DNA from 3 places in the Thioalkalivibrio sp. ALE21 genome. Region 3 is predicted to be linked to each of the others. Evidence: predicted binding sites of a transcription regulator. Region 3 holds the regulator's gene; each other region holds the start of a gene.
What was found. Region 3 encodes sigma-54, which starts transcription at its own class of promoters, with help from an activator protein. Its sites were predicted from a motif close to TGGCANGNTNCNTGCTT; they were not measured.
Positions count from the first base shown of each region.

Region 1: the regulator sigma-54 is predicted to act here: its motif matches at 3,765-3,781, upstream of flgA (flagellar basal body P-ring formation chaperone FlgA).
Region 2: the regulator sigma-54 is predicted to act here: its motif matches at 2,407-2,423, upstream of D893_RS03705 (TonB-dependent copper receptor).

Region 1 is NZ_QKMA01000015.1:14,256-20,521, reverse strand. Features, by position in the region: gene D893_RS11085 (flagellar hook assembly protein FlgD) at 1-678, opposite strand, end outside; gene flgC (flagellar basal body rod protein FlgC) at 689-1,111, opposite strand; gene flgB (flagellar basal body rod protein FlgB) at 1,133-1,543, opposite strand; gene D893_RS11070 (protein-glutamate O-methyltransferase CheR) at 1,731-2,546, opposite strand; gene D893_RS11065 (chemotaxis protein) at 2,742-3,671, opposite strand; gene flgA (flagellar basal body P-ring formation chaperone FlgA) at 3,894-4,562, shown strand; gene flgM (flagellar biosynthesis anti-sigma factor FlgM) at 4,655-4,972, shown strand; gene D893_RS11050 (flagellar protein FlgN) at 4,977-5,459, shown strand; gene D893_RS11045 (flagellar brake protein) at 5,539-6,255, shown strand.
Region 2 is NZ_QKMA01000003.1:104,401-110,666, forward strand. Features, by position in the region: gene D893_RS03700 (copper chaperone PCu(A)C) at 1-352, opposite strand, end outside; gene D893_RS03705 (TonB-dependent copper receptor) at 371-2,356, opposite strand; gene D893_RS03710 (sigma-54-dependent Fis family transcriptional regulator) at 2,689-3,657, shown strand; gene D893_RS03715 (DUF945 family protein) at 3,661-5,100, opposite strand; gene D893_RS03720 (hypothetical protein) at 5,167-5,733, opposite strand; gene D893_RS03725 (DUF5362 family protein) at 5,830-6,201, opposite strand.
Region 3 is NZ_QKMA01000004.1:57,220-63,485, reverse strand. Features, by position in the region: gene rapZ (RNase adapter RapZ) at 1-561, opposite strand, end outside; gene hprK (HPr(Ser) kinase/phosphatase) at 567-1,607, opposite strand; gene D893_RS05030 (PTS sugar transporter subunit IIA) at 1,610-2,074, opposite strand; gene raiA (ribosome-associated translation inhibitor RaiA) at 2,079-2,417, opposite strand; gene D893_RS05020 (RNA polymerase factor sigma-54) at 2,421-3,944, opposite strand; gene lptB (LPS export ABC transporter ATP-binding protein) at 4,029-4,769, opposite strand; gene lptA (lipopolysaccharide transport periplasmic protein LptA) at 4,766-5,308, opposite strand; gene lptC (LPS export ABC transporter periplasmic protein LptC) at 5,305-5,883, opposite strand; gene D893_RS05000 (HAD hydrolase family protein) at 5,880-6,266, opposite strand, start outside.

The DNA of each region.
Region 1 (6,266 bases), on a different contig from region 3:
TACGTCGGAAAAGTCGATCTCGCCCACACCCTGCACATTCAGTGCCAGGCCGTTTTTCTCGCCGCCCATGGAGACGCTGTCCACGCGCTGGTTGAGAAAGGTCTCCAGCGATTCGGTGCTCTCCCCGCTGCGCGCGGTCGCCCGTACCTCGTAGACCCCGGCCGGCGCGCGCTGTCCGTTGTCGGTCAGGCCATCCCACTGGAAGTCCTGCAGCCCGGCGCCCATCGCGCCGAGATTCATGCTGCGCACGCGTTCACCAGCTCCGTTCATGATCTCGACCTCCACCGACTCGGCCGAGGCCCCCAGCTCGAACGCGCCGCTCATGCCGCCCTCGGGATCCAGCTGGCCGAACTCCACCGGCACCAGCACGTCCTTGCCAACGAGATTGGCGCCCTGCACCGCCTGGTTCTGGCCCATCGACTGGGCGAAGCCCTCGAACGACTCGTTCAGCTCCTGGATTCCGGTGACGCTGGAGAATTGCGCCATCTGCGCGATGAAGTCCCCGTTTTCCATCGGCTCGAACGGGTCCTGGTTCTGCAGCTGGGTCGTCATCAGCTTGAGGAAGTCCTCCTGTCCCAGTTCTTCGCTCGGCCCCTCCGCCTCCTGGCGGTCGCGCTGGGCCTGGCGGTCGGTGCGAATGCCCGCCCCTTCAAGCATGTCGGGAGTCAGTCCGGTCATCTGCGTTCTCCTAGCCCTGTCCGCCCATCTGCAGCGTGCGCTGCATCAGCTGGCGGGTGGTGTCCATGACTTCGACGTTGGCTTCGTAATTGCGCGAGGCCGACATCATGTTGGCCATCTCCTCCACCACGCTGACTGCGGGCCGGAAGATGTAGCCTTCTTCGTTCGCCTTCGGATGGTTCGGCTCGTAGTGCATGTGCGGCTCGGCATCCGATTCCTCGATGCCCGCCACCTGCACTGGTGTCGCCGTCCCGTCGCGGTTGGCCTGGTCCATCACCGCCTGAAACAGGACATGCTTTCCGCGATAGGCCTCCTCGGCACTGCCAGCCGCCGTATTGGCGTTGGCCAGATTCGAGGACACCGTATTCAGCCGCGCCGACTGCGCCGTCAGCGCCGAGGCCGAGGTATTGAAAAGGTTGAACAGATCACTCACGGCGGTGGCCTCCCGTCAGGTTCAGCGATTGCCCCGGAAGGCATCGCGAATGCCGGAAACCCGGCGGTTAAGAAATTCGAGACTGCTCTGGTACTTGACCGAGTTCTCGGCGAACGCCGCCCGCTCCATCTGCGGATCCACGGTGTTGCCGTCCAGAGATGGCTGTGAAGGAATGCGGTATTTGAGCTCGGCCCCGGTGCCCGCGGCGGCCGTCCCTGGATCCTGATGACCTGCCCGGGTCTGGCTCATCGCCAGCTGCCCGCCACCGCCCCCGTCGGCCGCCTCCAGCTGGCTGCGAAAATCCAGATCGCGCGCCTTGTAGCCGGGGGTGTCGGCATTGGCGATATTCGAGCTCAGAACCTCCATGCGCTGCGAACGCAGGTTCACCGACTCCGGCAGAATCCCGAGTGCCTTGTCCAGCGATATGCTCATCCCGTTCCGTCCGGCCCGCACATGGCGGGCATCCGTTGCCTGACCACGACGATGCAATCGCCGTGCCATTGGCTGCCGGCAAAAGGGAAAAGGATTGGGAGGGATGCCGGCGCGCGGCCGGCCGCGCGGCGAATCGCCGCGCTGGGAAACGAGCACCGGGCCCGTTGCAGGCCCGGCGTGGAGGGGTTCAGCCCTTCAGCCGCAGGACCGAGCCGTACTCGGTGCGCACGGTTTCGTAGGCCTTGCTGTAGGGCCCGACCGTCTCGGAAGCGCCAAGAAACAGATAGCCACCGGGGTTGAGCTGCTTCGCTATACCGTCAAGGACCTGACGCTTGGTCTCGGCCGAGAAATAGATCAGGACGTTGCGGCAGAACACGATGTCAAACTTGCCCAGCGCCGCGTAGCTGTCGACCAGGTTGAGTTTCTGAAACCGGCAGCGGCGCTGCACTTCGGGGATGATCTTGTGCCCCTCGGGCACGGTCTGGAAAAACCGGGACCGCCGCGACTCGCTGAGCCCGCGCACGATGCTCAGACCGTCATAGACTCCCTTGCGGGCATCTTCCAGCACGCCCTCGGACAGGTCCGTCCCGAGAATGCTGACGGGCACCACCCGGCGCGGGCGCGACGCCTCCCATTCCGAGACCACCATCGAGATGCTGTAGGGCTCCTGGCCACTGGAACACCCGGCCGACCAGACCTTGATCGACGACCGAGTGGACGCCAGCTCCGGGAGGATCACGTGGCGCAGGATCTCGAACGGAAAACCGTCGCGAAACCAGGAGGTTTCGTTGGTGGTCATCGCGTCGATGACGCGCGTGCGCAGCTTCGGGCTGGGGGCCTTGCGCAGCGCGTGCAGCAGCTCCGGCACGTCCTTGTAGCCGAATTCATCCAGCAGGCGGGACAGCCGGCTGGACACCAGGTACTGGCGGCTGTCCCCCAGCACCAGGCCACAGCACTCGGAGAGAAAGCGCGCGAATTCTTCGTAGTCACGGGAATCGATCACGCACACATCTCCGCCTTGACGCGTGCCGGGCCCGTCCGCCGTCCGCTGGTTGTTCGGTTCGATGATTCCATGCCGCCACAGTATAGGGCTTCGAGGCGGCCTTGCGGGAGTCCGCAGCCTGCAAAGGGGCGGCAAGCGCCGGCCACCCGCCCCGGCCGGGCCGGCAACCCCTCGCCCCCGGCAACCACCGACATCTCAGGCGGTCTTGTTGATCTGTTCCAGGACCGCACTGGCCAGTTCGTCCGGGTTGAACTTGGAGAGGAACGCATCCGCACCGGCCCGACGCACCATGTCGGTATTGAATTCGCCGCTGAGCGAGGAATGCAGCAGCACCCGCAGCGGTCGCAGCCGCTCGTTCTCGCGGATCTTTGCCGTCAGGGTGTAACCGTCCATGCGCGGCATTTCGATATCCGAGATCACCAGCTCGACCGTGTCGTGGATCGGGCCCTCTGCGGCTTTCTCCTCCAGGTAATCCAGGGCTTCACGCCCGTCCTTGCACAGCACGTAGGGCCACTCGAGCCCCTGGATGGCGCTTTCGATCTGGCGGCGGGCCACCACCGAATCGTCGGCGATGACGATTTCCCGACGCTCGGGTGTCTGCTCGGCCACCGCGGAACGCACGCTTTCCGACACCTCGGTGGGCAGCGGATTGACCAGCGACAGCACGCGCTCCACGTCGATGATCTCCACCAGCTTGTTGTCGAGTTCGGTGACCGCCACCAGAAACGACTCGCGCCCGGTGCCGCGCGGGGGCGACTTCACCTGGTCCCAGTTGACGTTCACGATCCGATCCACCGCCGATACCATGAAGCCCTGCACCGAGCGGTTGAACTCCGTGATCACAACCTTCTGCTGCCCGTCCGCCCCGGCCCGGGTCGACTGCATGCCCATCGCCCGCGCCAGATCGATGATCGGCACGGTCTTGTCCCGCAGGGTCGTGACACCCCGCACCACCCCGGCGGAGCCGGGAATCTGGCGCAACTGCGGCAGCGGAATCACCTCGCGCACCTTGAACACGTTGATCCCGAAGGTCTGCGTGCCGCCCAGATAGAACAGCAGAAGCTCCATCCGGTTCTGCCCGACCATCTGCGTGCGCTGGTTCACGTCGTCAATAAACTGACTCACGGTTCTCGCCCCCTGGGTTGTTCTCCCTGCTAACGGCCGCGCCGGCGGGAGCTTGAACCACGCATCGGGCGTGCAGGACAGGCCCGGATACCATGGCACGGAATCTGCATGCATCCCGCTACGAAGACACAGGGTCAACGGTGACCGGACATGCACCTTCTCAAGTTACAGGCTTTGCTCCCGTACCGCAGCCCGGGCCGCAGCGGGGGTGCGCTTCTCCTGATGCTCGCGCTCCTCGCCCCGGGCGCGCAAGCGGAGATCGAGCCGGTGCAGAACATCCGTGACAGCGCGGAACGGTTCCTGCACCAGCAGCTGGGGGAGCACAACGGTGACGATGTGGAGGTGCAACTCGGTCATGTCGACGAGCGCCTGCGCCTCAAGCGCTGCGACGAGCCCCTGGAGGCCTCGCTGCCGCCCGGCGGACGCCCGAGAGGCAATACCGCGGTCAACATCCGCTGCCCCGGGCCGGTGACCTGGTCGGTGTACGTTCCGGCCGCCGTGGAACGCCACGCCGAGGTGGTGGTGGCCCGACGCAACCTGTCGCGCCAGCAGACCCTGGGACCGGGCGATCTGCGCATGGAACGCATCGAGACGTCGCGCCAGGCCACCCATTATTTCGAGGACGCATCCGAGGTCGTCGGTCTGCAGACCCGCCGCGCGATCCGCCAGGGCCAGGTCATCGGCCAGCAGCACGTCAACGAACGCCAGGTGATCCAGCGCGGCCAGCGCGTTACCATCCTCGCCAGCAGCGGCAGTGTCACTATCCGCATGCAGGGCGAAGCCCTGGAGGACGCCACGGCCGGCGACTGGATCCGCGTGCGCAACACGTCCTCGGGACGCGAGATCGAGGGCGAGGTCCAGCCATCGGGCACGGTCCGCGTCGCCCTGTAGTAAAATGTGACGGAAATCCCGCAACTGACCCTACAGTTTCGGGCATTCCGGCCGATACACGCGGTAGACCAGTAAAACGACAGGACAAAGTCATGGATATCAAAGGCCCCAACATCAACGGCCTGCGCCCCGACAGCCAGAACGGCGGAGTCCGCGGCCGTGACGACGACGCCCGCACCGGCGGCAACGGGGTGGATCGCGCCGGCAATGGCGATGCCGCCAATGGCGACGCCGTCACCCTGACCGGTGCCGCCCAGGCCATGAACGGCAGCGGCGAAGCCAGCGAGGCCGCACCGTTCAACGAGGCGAAGGTGGCCGAGATCCGCGAGGCGATCGCTCAGGGGAACTACCCGATCGACAACGAAGAACTGGCCGATCGCATGATGGAAATCGAAGGCCTGCTGCGGTGATCCGGTGGTGACCGACGAAACCGGAATTCGTCCTTCCCTGGAGGAATCCATCCGTCTCGGACAACGGCTGGAGGATATCCTGCTGGAGGAAACCCGGGCCATTGAGTCACGCGAACCGGATCGGCTGCAGGCCGCGGTCCAGCGCAAGCAGGAACTGCTGCAGGCACTGGAAACCGAAACCCGCAAACAGCAGCAATGGATCGAAGCCCGCGGTGCCGAGTTCACCCCGGAAGGGGTAGCACGGCTGTTCGCGCGTCTGGAGGGAGGGGAGCACCTCAACGACCGCTGGCAGGCGCTGCGGGCGACGATCGAACGCTGCAACGAACTCAACCAGGGCAACGCCCGGCTGATCGAACGCAACCAGCGCCGGGTGCAGATGTCCATGCAGATCCTGCGTGGCGAAGACAACGGACCGGCCACGACCTACGACCCCTACGGCAAGGCCCGTCACCGCCGTACCACCGGCCAGACCATCACCCGCGCCTAGCCCGAACGGGACCGAACAGGCGTGAACTCCGTCACAGGGTGTATGATGCGCGAACCCACTTCGGACGCGACGTGCCCTCATGGATGACAACGATTATACCGTCGACACCCCGGAACGCATCGGCCAGATCCTGCGCGACCTGGACCATGGCCTGACCCTGGTCAGTATCCGCCTGGAAGAAAGCGGCCCGCTGCACACCTCGGCGCTGATCCGTCTGGATGCCGACGCGCGGCGTCTCTACCTCGACCAGCTGCAACCTCCCTCCCTGCACCAGCGGATCCGACCCGGCCAGCCCCTGCGCGTATTCGCGACCCTGCGCGGGGTGGCCGTGCGGTTTACAACCGAGGTCCGCCAGATCGTGAGCGAATCGCCGGGGGATCTCTACGAATGTCCGTATCCCGCCGAACTGCAATACCTGCAGCGTCGGGAAACCTTCCGCGTTCATATCCCCCTGAGCAATCGCCCGACCCTGCAGATCCAGGGCGAGATGCACGAAGAACCGATCGAGGGATCGGTGGTGGACCTTTCGGCCGAAGGGATGTGCGTGGAACTGCCGAATGAAGTGCTGCAGGACATCCCCTATGGAAGCCGACTGGAGTTCACCAATTTGATGCTCCCGGACGTGCAGGAAAGGGTCTCCGGCGCGGCCAGGCTGGCCAACTCGCGCCCTTCCACTCGCAAAGGCCACTCGTATGCCGGCTGCGCGATCATCGAGATGTCGGCCCGCCTGGAACGTGCCATCAACGTCGCCCTGCTGTTCTATCAGCGTGAGGAACGCCGCCGCGCGATGAACTGACTGACCCCGGC
Region 2 (6,266 bases), on a different contig from region 3:
GGATGGTGATGGCCTCGACCTCGCGCATGCGCATCACGCCCGCGTCATCCTGCACGTGGTCGTGCAGCTCGGTGACCCCGGCGACCGGCGATTCGCCCCGGACCAGCTCGACGTCCTCGTCGGTATGGTTGGCAAGAGTCAGATACGCCGCGGTCGAGCCCATGCCCGGCGGCATCATGCGCACCCAGGGCTCGGACACGATTTCCAGGCCCTCCGGACAGTCGCAGGCGAAAGTCTCGTCCGCGCCATGCGCATGTTCTCCGGCCGTCACGCCGGTGGCAGCCAGTGCCAGGAATACGGCACCGGCCAGGGCCAGCCGCCCGGGGCGTTGATATTGCGAGATGTTGGTCATTGCTTATGTCTCCCTCTCTCAGAATTCCACGTTCCACTGGGCCCAGACGGTCCGCCCGGGTTCGTTGACCGGCCGGGTGGCCGCTCCCAGTTCGGCACTGCCGCGCTGGATATGCTCGCTGTAGGTGCGATCGAACAGGTTGTCCACGCCCACGGTCAGCTGCGAGTTCCCGAACAGCTCCACCCCGCCGTACAGCGCGACGGTGGCAAAGCCCGAGGTCTCTCCGGTGTCCAGGCTGTAGATCGTACCGTGATCCTCGTGGATGCGGTCCTGACGCATCACGCCGCGCACCTGCAACCCGCCGAAATGCATCCCGGACGCATACTCCGCGCCCAGCGTCGCCTCCGCCGGCGGGGTCTGCGCCAGGGGCACGTCGTCCGTGGTGTTCTCCGAACGCACCCAGGCGGCACTCGCGTTCAAGGTCCACGCCGACGTCATCTCCCAGGCGCCGTCCGCTTCGAAGCCCCAGGTCCGGGCGCCCACGTTGCGCGTGCGATCCCCGGGCTGCGCCACCAGGATGTAGTCATCGAACTCGCCGTAGAAACCGGACAGCGAGGCACGCAGGCGCGGCCCGCTCCAGGCAATGCCCGCATCCAGCTGGGTCAGGACCTCGGTATCCAGATCGAACACCCGCCGGCGCTCCCAGAAATCCGCCGCACGCTCCGAACGCCCGACACCGACGTGCCAGGCCAGCGGCCGCTGCGCCTGCTCCTGTTCATAGCGCAGGAAACCGCTGGTGGCGGTCGCGCGCTCGCGGTCGCCGTCGCTGGCGCCACCAAAGCCGTCGCGCTGCGCCTCGGCCCGGGTCCGGTCAACCCGCAGGCCGCTCACCACGCGGCGCCGCGCATCCAGCGGGATCTCGAGTTCGCCGAACACCCCTGCGTCGCGGAATCGCGCGGTATCCTCGCGGGCGACATCGCGCCACCCGAAGGCGTCCGGCCCCATCAGGCGGTTCCCGCTGTGGCGGTTGCGGCTGTAATCGAACCCGGCGTGCAGGGCCATGTCCCGCGGCAGCCGGAAATCCCCGGCCACCCGCGCCCCTTCGGTGATGCGTTCGGGGTAGCTGACCATGGGCATGCCCGGAGGCTCCCGCAGGGTGTAGTTGTCCATGACATGGTCGATCTCGTTGCGGAAGACCCGCGCCTCCAGGGTCTCGAACCAGGGCGCGAGATCATCGCGGGTAAGCGCAAGGCTGTAGCCGGTGCGGTCGAAGCGCACGCCGTCCATGCCACGGTCGTCGTAAGCGGCCTCGGCGTCGGAACGGTCATACGTGAACTCAATGAGGGTCTGCTCGTCAGGGCGCCAGCCGGCGATCCCGGTGCCACTCCAGCGGGAATACCGCGAGTGGACCTCGTTGCCATCGCCGTCGCGGTAATCGTCCTGATCCGAGAAGGTGCCGATGGCACGCAGATAGCCCGCTGAGGACCCGGTCGCCACGTCCGCCACCAGGTCGGTGCGATCGAAACGCCCGACGGTCAGGCCCGCGAATCCGGTGACCTCCCCGGCCTCCGTGAACACCGGCGCGTCCCGCTCGAAACGCACCGTACCGCCCGACACGGCACCGTGCCGCACGCTCTGCGGACCCTTGCTCACCTCGATGCGGTCAAAGGCCTGCGGATAGGCATACGCCGTGGGCGGGTCCATGCGCCCGCCGCAGCCGCCCAGCACCGGATCGTCGTCCAGCAGCAGCGACAGTCGCGAGCCTCCCAGGCCTCGCAGGGCCGGATCGCCACTGGTACCGCCCTTGCGGCTGGTCACGAATCCGGGGATGGAGGCCAGATACGCCCCGCCATCATGCGCCGGCAACGGAAGCCGGGGCTGGCGCGGATCGGTACTGACCCGCCCGGGCCCCTCCATGGCGGGAACCGTTACCACCACCGGGGCCAGCCGCGCCGGATCCCCGGCCTGCGGCGCAGAAGGCCCTGCGGCCGCCACGGGCGCGGCCGCGGCACCGGCGATCGCCAGGGGGATCCAGCGGCACCGGAATCCATGCAAATGCTTCATGATTTCTCTCCGTCCTTGTTCTTGTCATTGGTGTCGTGCGACCGACTCGCCAGCAAGCACCGGGCCAGGTAGGGGCCAGGTACGGGCACCAACAAGGATCGGGAAACCGGAATGGCGGACTGCGGCGCCCGAAGCACCATTGGGAGCACCACCGGAGGTGGCCGGAACCGCCACGCACACACGGCAGCCCCCGGGACCGGTGCGGGATTTGCCACAGCGGAGGGGTGAAACGCCGCAGTTGCGAACCGGACGCGTACGGAGTCCCTTGCCCGGGCACGGACTCTGGGGCAGGCTATGCAGTCATGCCGCAAGCGCCTGGCGGCCGGGAGGAGATGTTGGTCGAATCAGCCGAAAATACCGCCGAACATTTCGTTGGGAGCTCGCCCGAGCTGCAGGCCGTGCTGCGTCAGGCCAGCATGGTAGCGGCCACCGATGCCACGGTACTGGTGCTGGGCGAGAGCGGAACCGGCAAGGAACACCTGGCGCGCCACATCCATGCCCGCAGTCGGCGCCCGGACGGACCGCTGATCACGGTGAACTGCGCGGCCCTGCCCGAAGAGCTGGTCGAATCCGAACTGTTCGGCCACCGCCGCGGGGCCTTCACCGGCGCGAACGACCATCAACCGGGGCTGGTGCGCCAGGCACATGGCGGCACGCTGCTGCTCGACGAGATCGCCGAACTCCCGGCCGGGGCCCAGGCCAAGCTGCTGCGCTTTCTGGAAAACGGGGAATGCCAGCCGCTGGGCGCGGCCGAGGCGGAACAGATCGACGTTCGCGTGATCGCCGCGACCCACCAGGATCTGCAGCAGCGCGTGGCCGACGGGCGTTTCCGCGCCGACCTGTACTATCGCCTGCAGGTGGTGCCGCTGGAGATGCCGCCACTGCGCAGCCGCCAGGGAGACGTGCGCCGCCTGGCCGAACACTTTCGCGTCACACTGGCGGAACACCACGGCGTGGAACCGCCGCGGTTCACGCCCGCACTGCTGCGCTGGCTCGGCCAGTGGCCCTGGCCCGGCAACGTGCGCGAGCTGAAGAACCTGGTCGAGCGCTGCGTAATCTTCATGAGCGGTGCCGAGATCAACCCGGGCGATCTGCCCGATGCCTGGCTGCAGACCCCGCACGACCAGGCCGGCGGGCCGTTCGTGATCCCGCCGGGAGGGCTCAGCCTGGAGCGCCTGGAGATGGACCTGATCCGCCAGGCCCTGGAACAGACCGCGGGCAACCGGTCGCGGGCCGCCCGCCTGCTGGGGCTGACCCGCGACACCCTGCTCTACCGGATGAAGAAATACCAGATCGCCTGATCGCTATCCCTGCAGCAGCATCATCAGGTCGGTGACCGCCATCATCGGCTCGCCATCGACCACGATCATGCCCTCGGCGACCTCGACGTCCAGCCGGACCCGGTCATCCTCCACCGTGAACAGCGGGAACTCGCGCGCGCCCTGCATCAGCATGGCCACGATCTCCTCGGCCTCGCGCTCCACCTCCGCCGCCGGCCGATGCGGCTCACGCAGGGCCATGTCCTCGCGCACCGAGGTACGGATGAGCCCCCGGTCCACGCCCGCCTGCAACGAACCCGACAGATACTCCAGCAATCCCGGGCCCTGCCAGGCGGCTGGCGGGATCTCGCCGGCCCGCAGCGTCAGGCTGCCGTCCAGGGCATCGCCCCGGGCGTCCACCACCCGCAGTTCCCGCAGCTCCAGGGCGGCGCCGTGCGAGGCGGTATCCATCAGCCACTGCTGATACAGGGCGTCCACATCCTCCAGCGCATGCAGGCCGGCTTCGACTTCGCGGCCCAGACGCCCGGCCTCGCGGACGGAGGCGGCATCGAGGTCCAGATGCAGCTCGGCGTGGAACTGCTGCAGACCGGTCAGGCCTTCCGCCCGGGTCTCGCCCAGCTCCAGACTCAGGTCACTGCGCGAACGACCGTCGGTCTCGCGGGTCACCCCCGCCAGACGCAGGTCGCGCATGCGGAAAGACTCGTCGTCGAACTCACCCTCGATCCCGTCCAGCGCGAGTTCGGAATCGCCCTCCACCAGCAGCGAATCGACGATGACCAGGTTGTCGCCGCGCATGCGCAGGCCGTCGATCCGCAGATCCATCTCGCCCGGCACGCCGATCCAGGCCCGGGGCAGCTCGGCGTGCAGCGCCTGCAGACCGGCCTCGCCCGCGATCTGCGCGGAGGCCTCCCAGGCGTCCCAGGACAGCTCACCGATGCGATGCTGGCCGGCCATCAGCAGATCGCCGTCATAACCGGTGCCCTGCAGGTGGATCCGGGTGTCGCCCCCGGGGCGATGGGCGAACTCCAGCGTGGCCCAGTGATCCTGCTCCAGTGCGGGCAGGTCGGCCGCCACGGCTTCGGCCCACGGCAGCGTGCCGGCCGCGCGGAACGGCTGGCCGCTGACCCAGCGGGCGAGGCCGTAATCCTCGACCTCCATGCGACCACTGGCACTCACGCTCGGCTCCGGCGTGCCCTGAAGCTCCGCCAGCGGCTCGTGCAGCGGGTTGTCGGACTCCGGGCGATAGCGGAAGCGATAATCGACCGTCCCCGCATCCCGGTCATAAGCGAGCCGGATCACGTCGAACTCGTCCACCGCCGCGGCATCCGCCTCGAAGCGGTCGAGCGCCTCCTGCAGGCTGTCCTGCGCATGCGCCTGAACCAGACGATCACCGCCCGCCCAGGCCGCTCCGCCCAGTACCACGACACCGACGGCCACGCCGGCCTTCGCCAGTCCACTTGCCATAATGACTCCCTTCCTTTGATGGGTGTTGTCAGTGTGCCCCGGGGTGAGCAACGGCCCCGGAGCGGATCAGTCGTCGTCGGTGGTCACCAGGGCCGCCGACCCCATCAGCTGGCCCCGGCCGTCATCGTCGGCCGGGGCCAGGGTCAGGGTGAACAGCTGCTTGAGAGGGGCTTCGGGCACCGCCCATTCCCAGGATACGGTTCGCGTCGGGCCGCGCCCCGGCACCTCGCGGGTGTCATCGCTAACCTCGCGGGCTTCGATCGGGTCCGGGGCCTCCGAGATCAGACGCACGAACGCCTCGTGCGCATGCTCGACATCGGCGCGACGCGCGTGCACCGCACAGAACGTGTCACCGTCGGGAAGGGCCAGCACGAAACGCCCGGCCTCTGACTCCAGACGCCAGGCGTCGCCTTCCTGCCCGCCCAGAAACGGCGCGGCCACCTCCGGACGCAGCAGATCGTCCTCGTCCTGTTCGGCCCGCAGTGCCTCCAGATCGCTCACTCCGCTCAGACAGGAATCCGCGTAGGCACGCGTGAAGGCATCGGCTTCCGCTTCGCCGGCATCCGGCCCGGCCAGCGCGGGAACGGGAAGCACAAGCGAAACGGCGAACAGCACGGCTGGCGAGCGGGTCATCACGAACCTCCGGTCTGGACGATGGACATACCGGAGAAGCTATGACGACGGGCCGCAAAAGGCAATGGGCCGCGGCCGGCGGCCCGACTGCCCGGATTACATGCCCTGAAGCTCGCTCATGCCCATCATCCCCGCGCCGATGCCGAACAGGACACCCAGCACCATCAGCAGGATGTAGACCAGCAGGAGCACGCCCATGATGGTGAAGTGGGTTCGCAGCCGGCCCATGGCATTCTTCGCCTCCAGCTCGTCATCGCGCTCGTAGGCCCGGGTGAAGCTGCCGGCTGCCTGCATCAGCACCACGCCGGCCCAGATCGGGATCCAGGCCACGATGATGCCGATGATCGACAGGGCCGTGAGCACCCCGGACAGGATCAGCATGACCCCGATCAGCTGCATCCAGAACTTGCCGCGATAAACCGGCTCGATGAGTTCGCGCACGCCGGTCGTACTGGTTGTCTCGTTCATGATTCCCCTTTTTCTCTCCCTCGGTGGCAGGTCGCCCGCAGCCGCCGACGCCTTCCCGAAGTGTA
Region 3 (6,266 bases):
CACGAAATCGGAATCCAGCGGCGAGCCGTGCTTGAAGCCGAAGGACTGGAACAGCAGGGACAGGCCGGCGGTCTCGCGGCTGCCGACCCGGCCCCGCAACGTGCGCGCGAGGTCATGCATCGACAGCCGGCTGGTGTCCACGGTCAGGTCGGCCTCCACCGCCACGTGCCCCAGCCAGGTCCGTTCCATGCCGATCGCTTCCACCAGCGGGATGCCGTCGCGAGCCAGCGGATGCCGCCTGCGGGTCAGGTGGTAGCGGCGCAGCAGGACCTCGTCGGAGGCATTGAGGAACAGCACCTCGACCTCCAGGCCCGATCCGCGCAGCTCGCCCAGCAGCTTGCCGAAGCCGCTGAGGGCGTCGAGGCCCGAACGGACGTCCACGCCCACGGCCAGGTGGCGGTCACCGCCGGTGTCGTAATGGCCGCTGCGGACCTTCTCCACCAGTTCCGGCAGCATCGGCAGCGGAAGGTTGTCGACGCAGAAGTAGCCGGCGTCCTCCAGGGTATGCAGGGCGACGGTCTTGCCGGAACCCGACAGACCACTGACCAGCAGCAGACGCATGTCGGTCAGCCCTCGGGATCGGGGTTGGGGACCGTGGTGCTGGGCCCGCCGATGTGGAAGATGGACTCCTCCTGCTGATCCTCGCCCATCTGGCGCCGCTGGCGGGCGCGCAGGTCGTCCCCGGCGATGTAGCCCTGCATGTGCAGCAGGTGATTGCGGACCGCGGCCTCGATCATGACCGCGATGTTGCGCCCCGGCGCCACCGGCAGGCTGATCAGCGGGATGCGCAGGCCGAGGATCTCGCTTTCGCCGCGACGCCCGTTCAGACGATCGTCCGGCACCGGCGAGGGCTCGTTGTGGTCGCGCAGATCGATGATCAGGCGCAGATATTTGCCGCCCTTGATCGCCGAGTCGCCGTACATCGCGCGGATGTTGAGCACGCCCAGGCCGCGCACCTCGAGCAGGTCCTGGAGCAGGGCGGGGCAGTGTCCGCGCACGATATCGGGGGCAATGCGCGCGAATTCGGGGGCATCATCGGCGATCAGCCGATGGCCCCGCGAGATCAGTTCCAGCGCTACCTCGCTCTTGCCGACGCTCGACGCCCCCGAGATCAGCACGCCGATCCCGAGGATCTCCATGAACACCCCGTGGCGCACCTCGAAATGAGCGAGGCGCTGCTGCAGGAAATAGCGGAGCAGGGCGATGACTTCGTGCGAGGAGGTGCGAGTGCACAGTATCACTGGTAGAGGGTCGTCACCAGCGTGGGGCATGCGCGGGAACGGGCAGGTGTCCTCGGCGAAAATCACCATGGTGGTGCCGGTGCGGGCCATCTCCAGCACAAGGTGGTCACGCTGTTCGTCGGACAGGCCGGCGATGTAGCGGGCCTCGTAGTCGCCGATGACCTGGATGCGGTTGGGGCGGATCAGGTTGAGATGGCCGGCCAGCGGCAGGTCGCCATCGCCGACTCCCAGGAGTTCGCGGTCGCCCGCGGCCTCCTCCCCGTGGACGTAGCGCAGGTCCAGACGGCTCCCCATCGCCCGCGTGAGCGCGGCGATGGTGATGTTGCTCGCGGTGCCGTCGCCTGCCGCCTCCGCCCGGTCGGCCATGGTCAGGTGTCTCCCAGGGCCCGGGTGAGGGCCTGCTGGACCCCCGCGCTGTCCGCGGCGCGCCGGATGCCGGCGAGGGTGTCCGGCTGCGACAGGCCGCGTGCGAGCTGGGCCAGCAGGTCCAGGTGTTCGCTGGTGGCCTCTTCCGGCACCAGCAGGGCGATCAGGATGTCCACCGGTTCGTGGTCCATGGCCTCGAAATCCACGCCCTGATCCAGACGCAGGACCGCGATGCGGGGCGTATCCAGCTCGGCCAGACGGCCGTGCGGAATCGCCACGCCATGGCCGAGCCCGGTGGAGCCCAGTTTTTCGCGGGCCGACATGGCTTCGAACGCGGCGCTGGCCGCCAGCCCGTCCGCGGCCCCGTCCACCAGCAGATCGGCGAGGGTTTCCAGCGCTCGTTTCTTGCTGGAGCAGTCGGCTTCCAGTCCGATGCGCTCCGGGGTGATGAGCTCGGCCGGGTTCATCGGTTTACGGGGTCTGTTCGCGGTTGCGCTGGTGGCCTTCGGCGCGATGATGGTCCTTGACCTTCTCCTTGTGCTTGATCAGCTGGCGGTCGACCTTGTCGATCAGGCCGTCGATGGCGGCGTACATGTCGTCGTGGCTGGCCTCGGCGTGGATGTGGTTGCCGGTGACCTGCAGATTCGCTTCCGCCTTGTTGTGCAGCTTCTGCGTCTTCTCGTGGGTCAGCACCACGTGCACGTCGATCACCTTGTCGAAGTGGCGTTCCAGCTTCTCGAATTTCTCGTTGACGTAGTCGCGCAGGGCGTCGGTGATTTCGACGTGGTGTCCGGTGAGGTTGATCTGCATGGGTCAGGCTCCTTTCGGTTTGCTTCCGGTCGGCATGGCGGCCATCTGGCGGCGTTCGCTGGAGGATGGCAGGTTCATGCCCTCCCGGTATTTGGCCACGGTACGTCGGGCCACGTTGATGCCCCGATCCGCCAGGATCTGGGCGAGGCGGGAATCGCTGAGCGGTTTGCCCGGCGTTTCCTCTTCGATGAGTTCGCGGATCATGGCACGAATCGCGGTCGCGGAGCATTCCCCGCCGTCGCTGGTGCCCACGTGACTGGAGAAGAAATACTTGAATTCGAACACTCCGCGGGGGGTGTGCATGTATTTCTGCGTGGTCACCCGCGAGATCGTGGACTCGTGCATCTCCAGGGCTTCGGCGATGTCGCGCAGGATCAGCGGCTGCATCGCCACCTCGCCGTGTTCCAGGAACCCCTGCTGGCGTTCGACGATCGCTCGCGCTACGCGCAGGAGGGTGTCGTTGCGGCTGTGCAGGCTCTTGATGAACCACCGCGCCTCCTGCAGCTGGTCGCGCATGAATGCGCTGTCGCGGGCATCGGAGACCTGGCGGACCATGCCGGCGTAGAGGTCGTTGACGCGAATGCGCGGGGCGATCTCGGGATTCAGGTCGACCTGCCAGCCCTGGTCGGTATGACGCACGTAGACATCCGGGACCACGTATTCCGGCGGCGTCTCGCTGATCTGGGCGCCGGGACGCGGGTTGAGCGTACGGATCAGGTCCAGGGCCGCGGCCAGCTCGTCGGCATCGCGCACGCCGCTCTGGCGCTGCAGTGCCTTGTAGTCACGCCGGGCAAGGGCGTCCATGCCGTGTTCCAGGACCGCGCGCGCGGCTTCGCGCGAGGGCGCGTCCGGCGCCAGCTCGCCCAGCTGGACCTCCAGGCACTCGCGCAGATCCAGCGACCCGACCCCGAGGGGGTCGCAGTGCTGCAGCCAGTGGCGCACTGCCTCCACCTCGTCGGTGCCGACCGGGGTGTCCTCGCCCTGACTGATGGTGTCGGCCAGGGTCTCGACGTCCCCCTCGAGGTAACCGTCGCCGTTGATGGTGTCGATCAGGGCGGCGCCGATGCGCTGGTCACGCGGGGTCAGGTGCGACAGATGCAGCTGCCACAGCAGGTGGTCCTGCAGGCCACCGCCATCGTCGTCCGAGGTGTTTTCCAGGGGATCGCGGTCGTCCAGTCCGCGCGGGCTGGCGCTGGCGTCGTAGATGTCTTCCCAGCGGGTGTCGGTCACCAGTTCGTCGGGGATGACATCCTCCGAACCGCCGGCGTCCACCGTTTCGCCGGTGCCGGCGGCGGCATCGCTGGCGGTCTCGTTCTCGCCCTCGGTGCCGGGGTCCGGGGTTTCTTCGCCATCGGCGCCGAGTTCGTCGTCCTCGGCCTGTTCCAGCATGGGGTTGCTTTCCAGCGCCTGCTGGATCTCGGCCTGGAGCTCCAGCGTCGAGAGCTGCAACAGCCGGATGGCCTGCTGCAGCTGCGGCGTCATGGTCAGCGTCTGACCGAGCTGCAGGTTCAGCCCGGGCTTCAGCATGAGTTGGGAGAGGCGTTGTTCACCATAAGTGAATAGTAATCCCTTGTTGTGGCCTTGTGCACCGGCCGGATGTGGCGATCGGTGTCACAGGCGGAAATTTTCGCCGAGGTAGACCTCGCGCACGCGGGCATCGTCCAGCAGTTCCTCCGGCGTTCCCGCGCTCAGAAGGTGCCCCTCGCTGAGGATGTAGGCGCGGTGGCAGATGCCCAGGGTCTCGCGCACGTTGTGGTCCGAGATTAGTACGCCGATGCCGCGTTCGGCCAGGTGGCGGATCACTTCCTGGATCTCGCTGACCGAGATCGGGTCGACCCCGGCGAAGGGTTCGTCCAGGCAGATAAACCGCGGATCACCGGCCAGCGCACGGGCGATCTCGGCGCGCCGCCGTTCGCCTCCGGACAACGCGATGCCGGGGCTGTGGCGCACGGTTTCGAGCTGGAATTCCTCGATCAGGGCATCGCCAATGCGGCGGCGCTCGTGGCGGTCCAGTCCGGGCCGCAGTTCCAGCACTGCCTGCAGGTTGTCCTGGACCGACAGGCGGCGGAAGATCGAGGCCTCCTGCGGGAGATAGCCCAGCCCGGCGCGGGCGCGTTCGTGGATGGGGGCCTGCGTGATGTCGCGCCCGCCCAGGGTGATGCGCCCGGTATTGGGCCGGATCAGGCCGACCAGACTGTAGAAACAGGTGGTCTTGCCGGCCCCGTTGGGTCCCAGCAGGCCGACCACCTCGCCGGGCACCAGGTCCACGTCCATTGCGTCCAGCACGGTACGCTGGCCATAGCGCTTGCTCAGCTCGCGGGCGACCAGATGGCCGTCGGCCGCGGGCCTCATGGATCGTCCTCGCGTGGCTGCAGGCGGATGTGCACGCGCTCGTCGTCGGTGTCGCCGCGTTCCGCGCGGATCACGTCGCGCTCGAGGTCATAGGTGATGCGCTGCCCGCGGGCATCCTCGGCGGCGGTGATGACGCGCGCCCGTTCGGTCAGGATCACGCGTTCCTCGTCGAGGAAATAGTCGATGCGCAGCCCTTCGGCGATGCGCATCTCGCCGGTCTCGGGATCGGGCGACTCCAGGCGTGCGGGCTCGCCGTGGGCCTCGATCTCGTAGGGGCGGCGCTCGCGCATGTGCACGATCACGCGGTCTGCTTCCAGCGTGGCATCGCCGCGCACCACGATTACGTCGCCGGTGTAGGTGCCGGTGCCCGCGCGTTCGTCCATCTCGGCGTGGTCCGCGGTGATCTCCACCGGCAGGGCATCCTCGCGGCCGGTCGCCGGCGGGGCTGCCAGGATCAGTGCGAGTACGCCCGCCACGGCAAGCAGCGGGGCCGGTCGGCGGATGCCCGCGCGGCGATGTTCGGTTGTGGCCGGGTTCATTCCGGGCGGTCCTCCTGCGGCAGGTCGCTGTACAGCGTGTAGACCTCGGCGAGCAGTTCAATGGTATCCGCTTGCGGGTCGGCGCGCAGGCCGGTACCCCGCTGGAACAGTCCCGGCTGTTCCAGAGTGCTCGACGCCGACGAGGTCGTCAGCCGGGTGTCCAGCGCCACGCGCACGTCGCGCGACTCGATCACCGTGCGCACGCGCTCGTTGCGTTCGGGGCGCACGCCGCGGGTGTGGCCGAAGGTATGCAGCAGTTCGCGATCGGGCTGATGCGCCGCGCGCGGGGCCCGCCAGGTCCAGTTCAGGCCCCGTTGGTCCAGCAGATCCAGCTCCGGGTCATCGATGAACTGGACCGCATCCCGGTCGTATTCGCGCAGCCGCGACCCCTGCAGGCGGTGGGTGGGCCGCCCGTCCTCGCCAGTGACATGCGCGGTAAACCCCTCGATCTGCAGCGTGGGTTCGGCGTCGGCCGCGGGTTCGGCAGGCGGCTCGGCCGCTGCCGGCCCGGCGAGCAGGAGCCCGGTGGTCAGCAGCCGGGCGGCGAGCAGGGCGCGACGCGGATCCGGGTTCATGCGTGCAGGTAGCTTTCGAGCACGGCCTCGAGGCGGCCGCGCGCGGCCAGCAGGTCCTCGCAGACTTCGCGCACCGCGCCGCGCCCGCCATCGGCCGTGGTGACCCACTGCGCGTGCTGGCGCACGAACGGATGGGCGTCGCCGACCGCGATGCCCAGGGCAACCCTGCGCATCGCCGGCAGATCGACCACGTCGTCGCCCACGAACGCGGCCTCGGCGGCGCGGTGCCCGGTCTGCTCCAGCAATTGCGCCAGCGCGGCGCCCTTGTCCCGCCGGCCCTGGATGCAGTGACGGATGCCCAGATCCCGCAGGCGATGCTCCACGACCGCCGACTGCCGCCCGGTGAGGATTGCGACCTCCAGCCCGTCGTCCATGGCCATGCG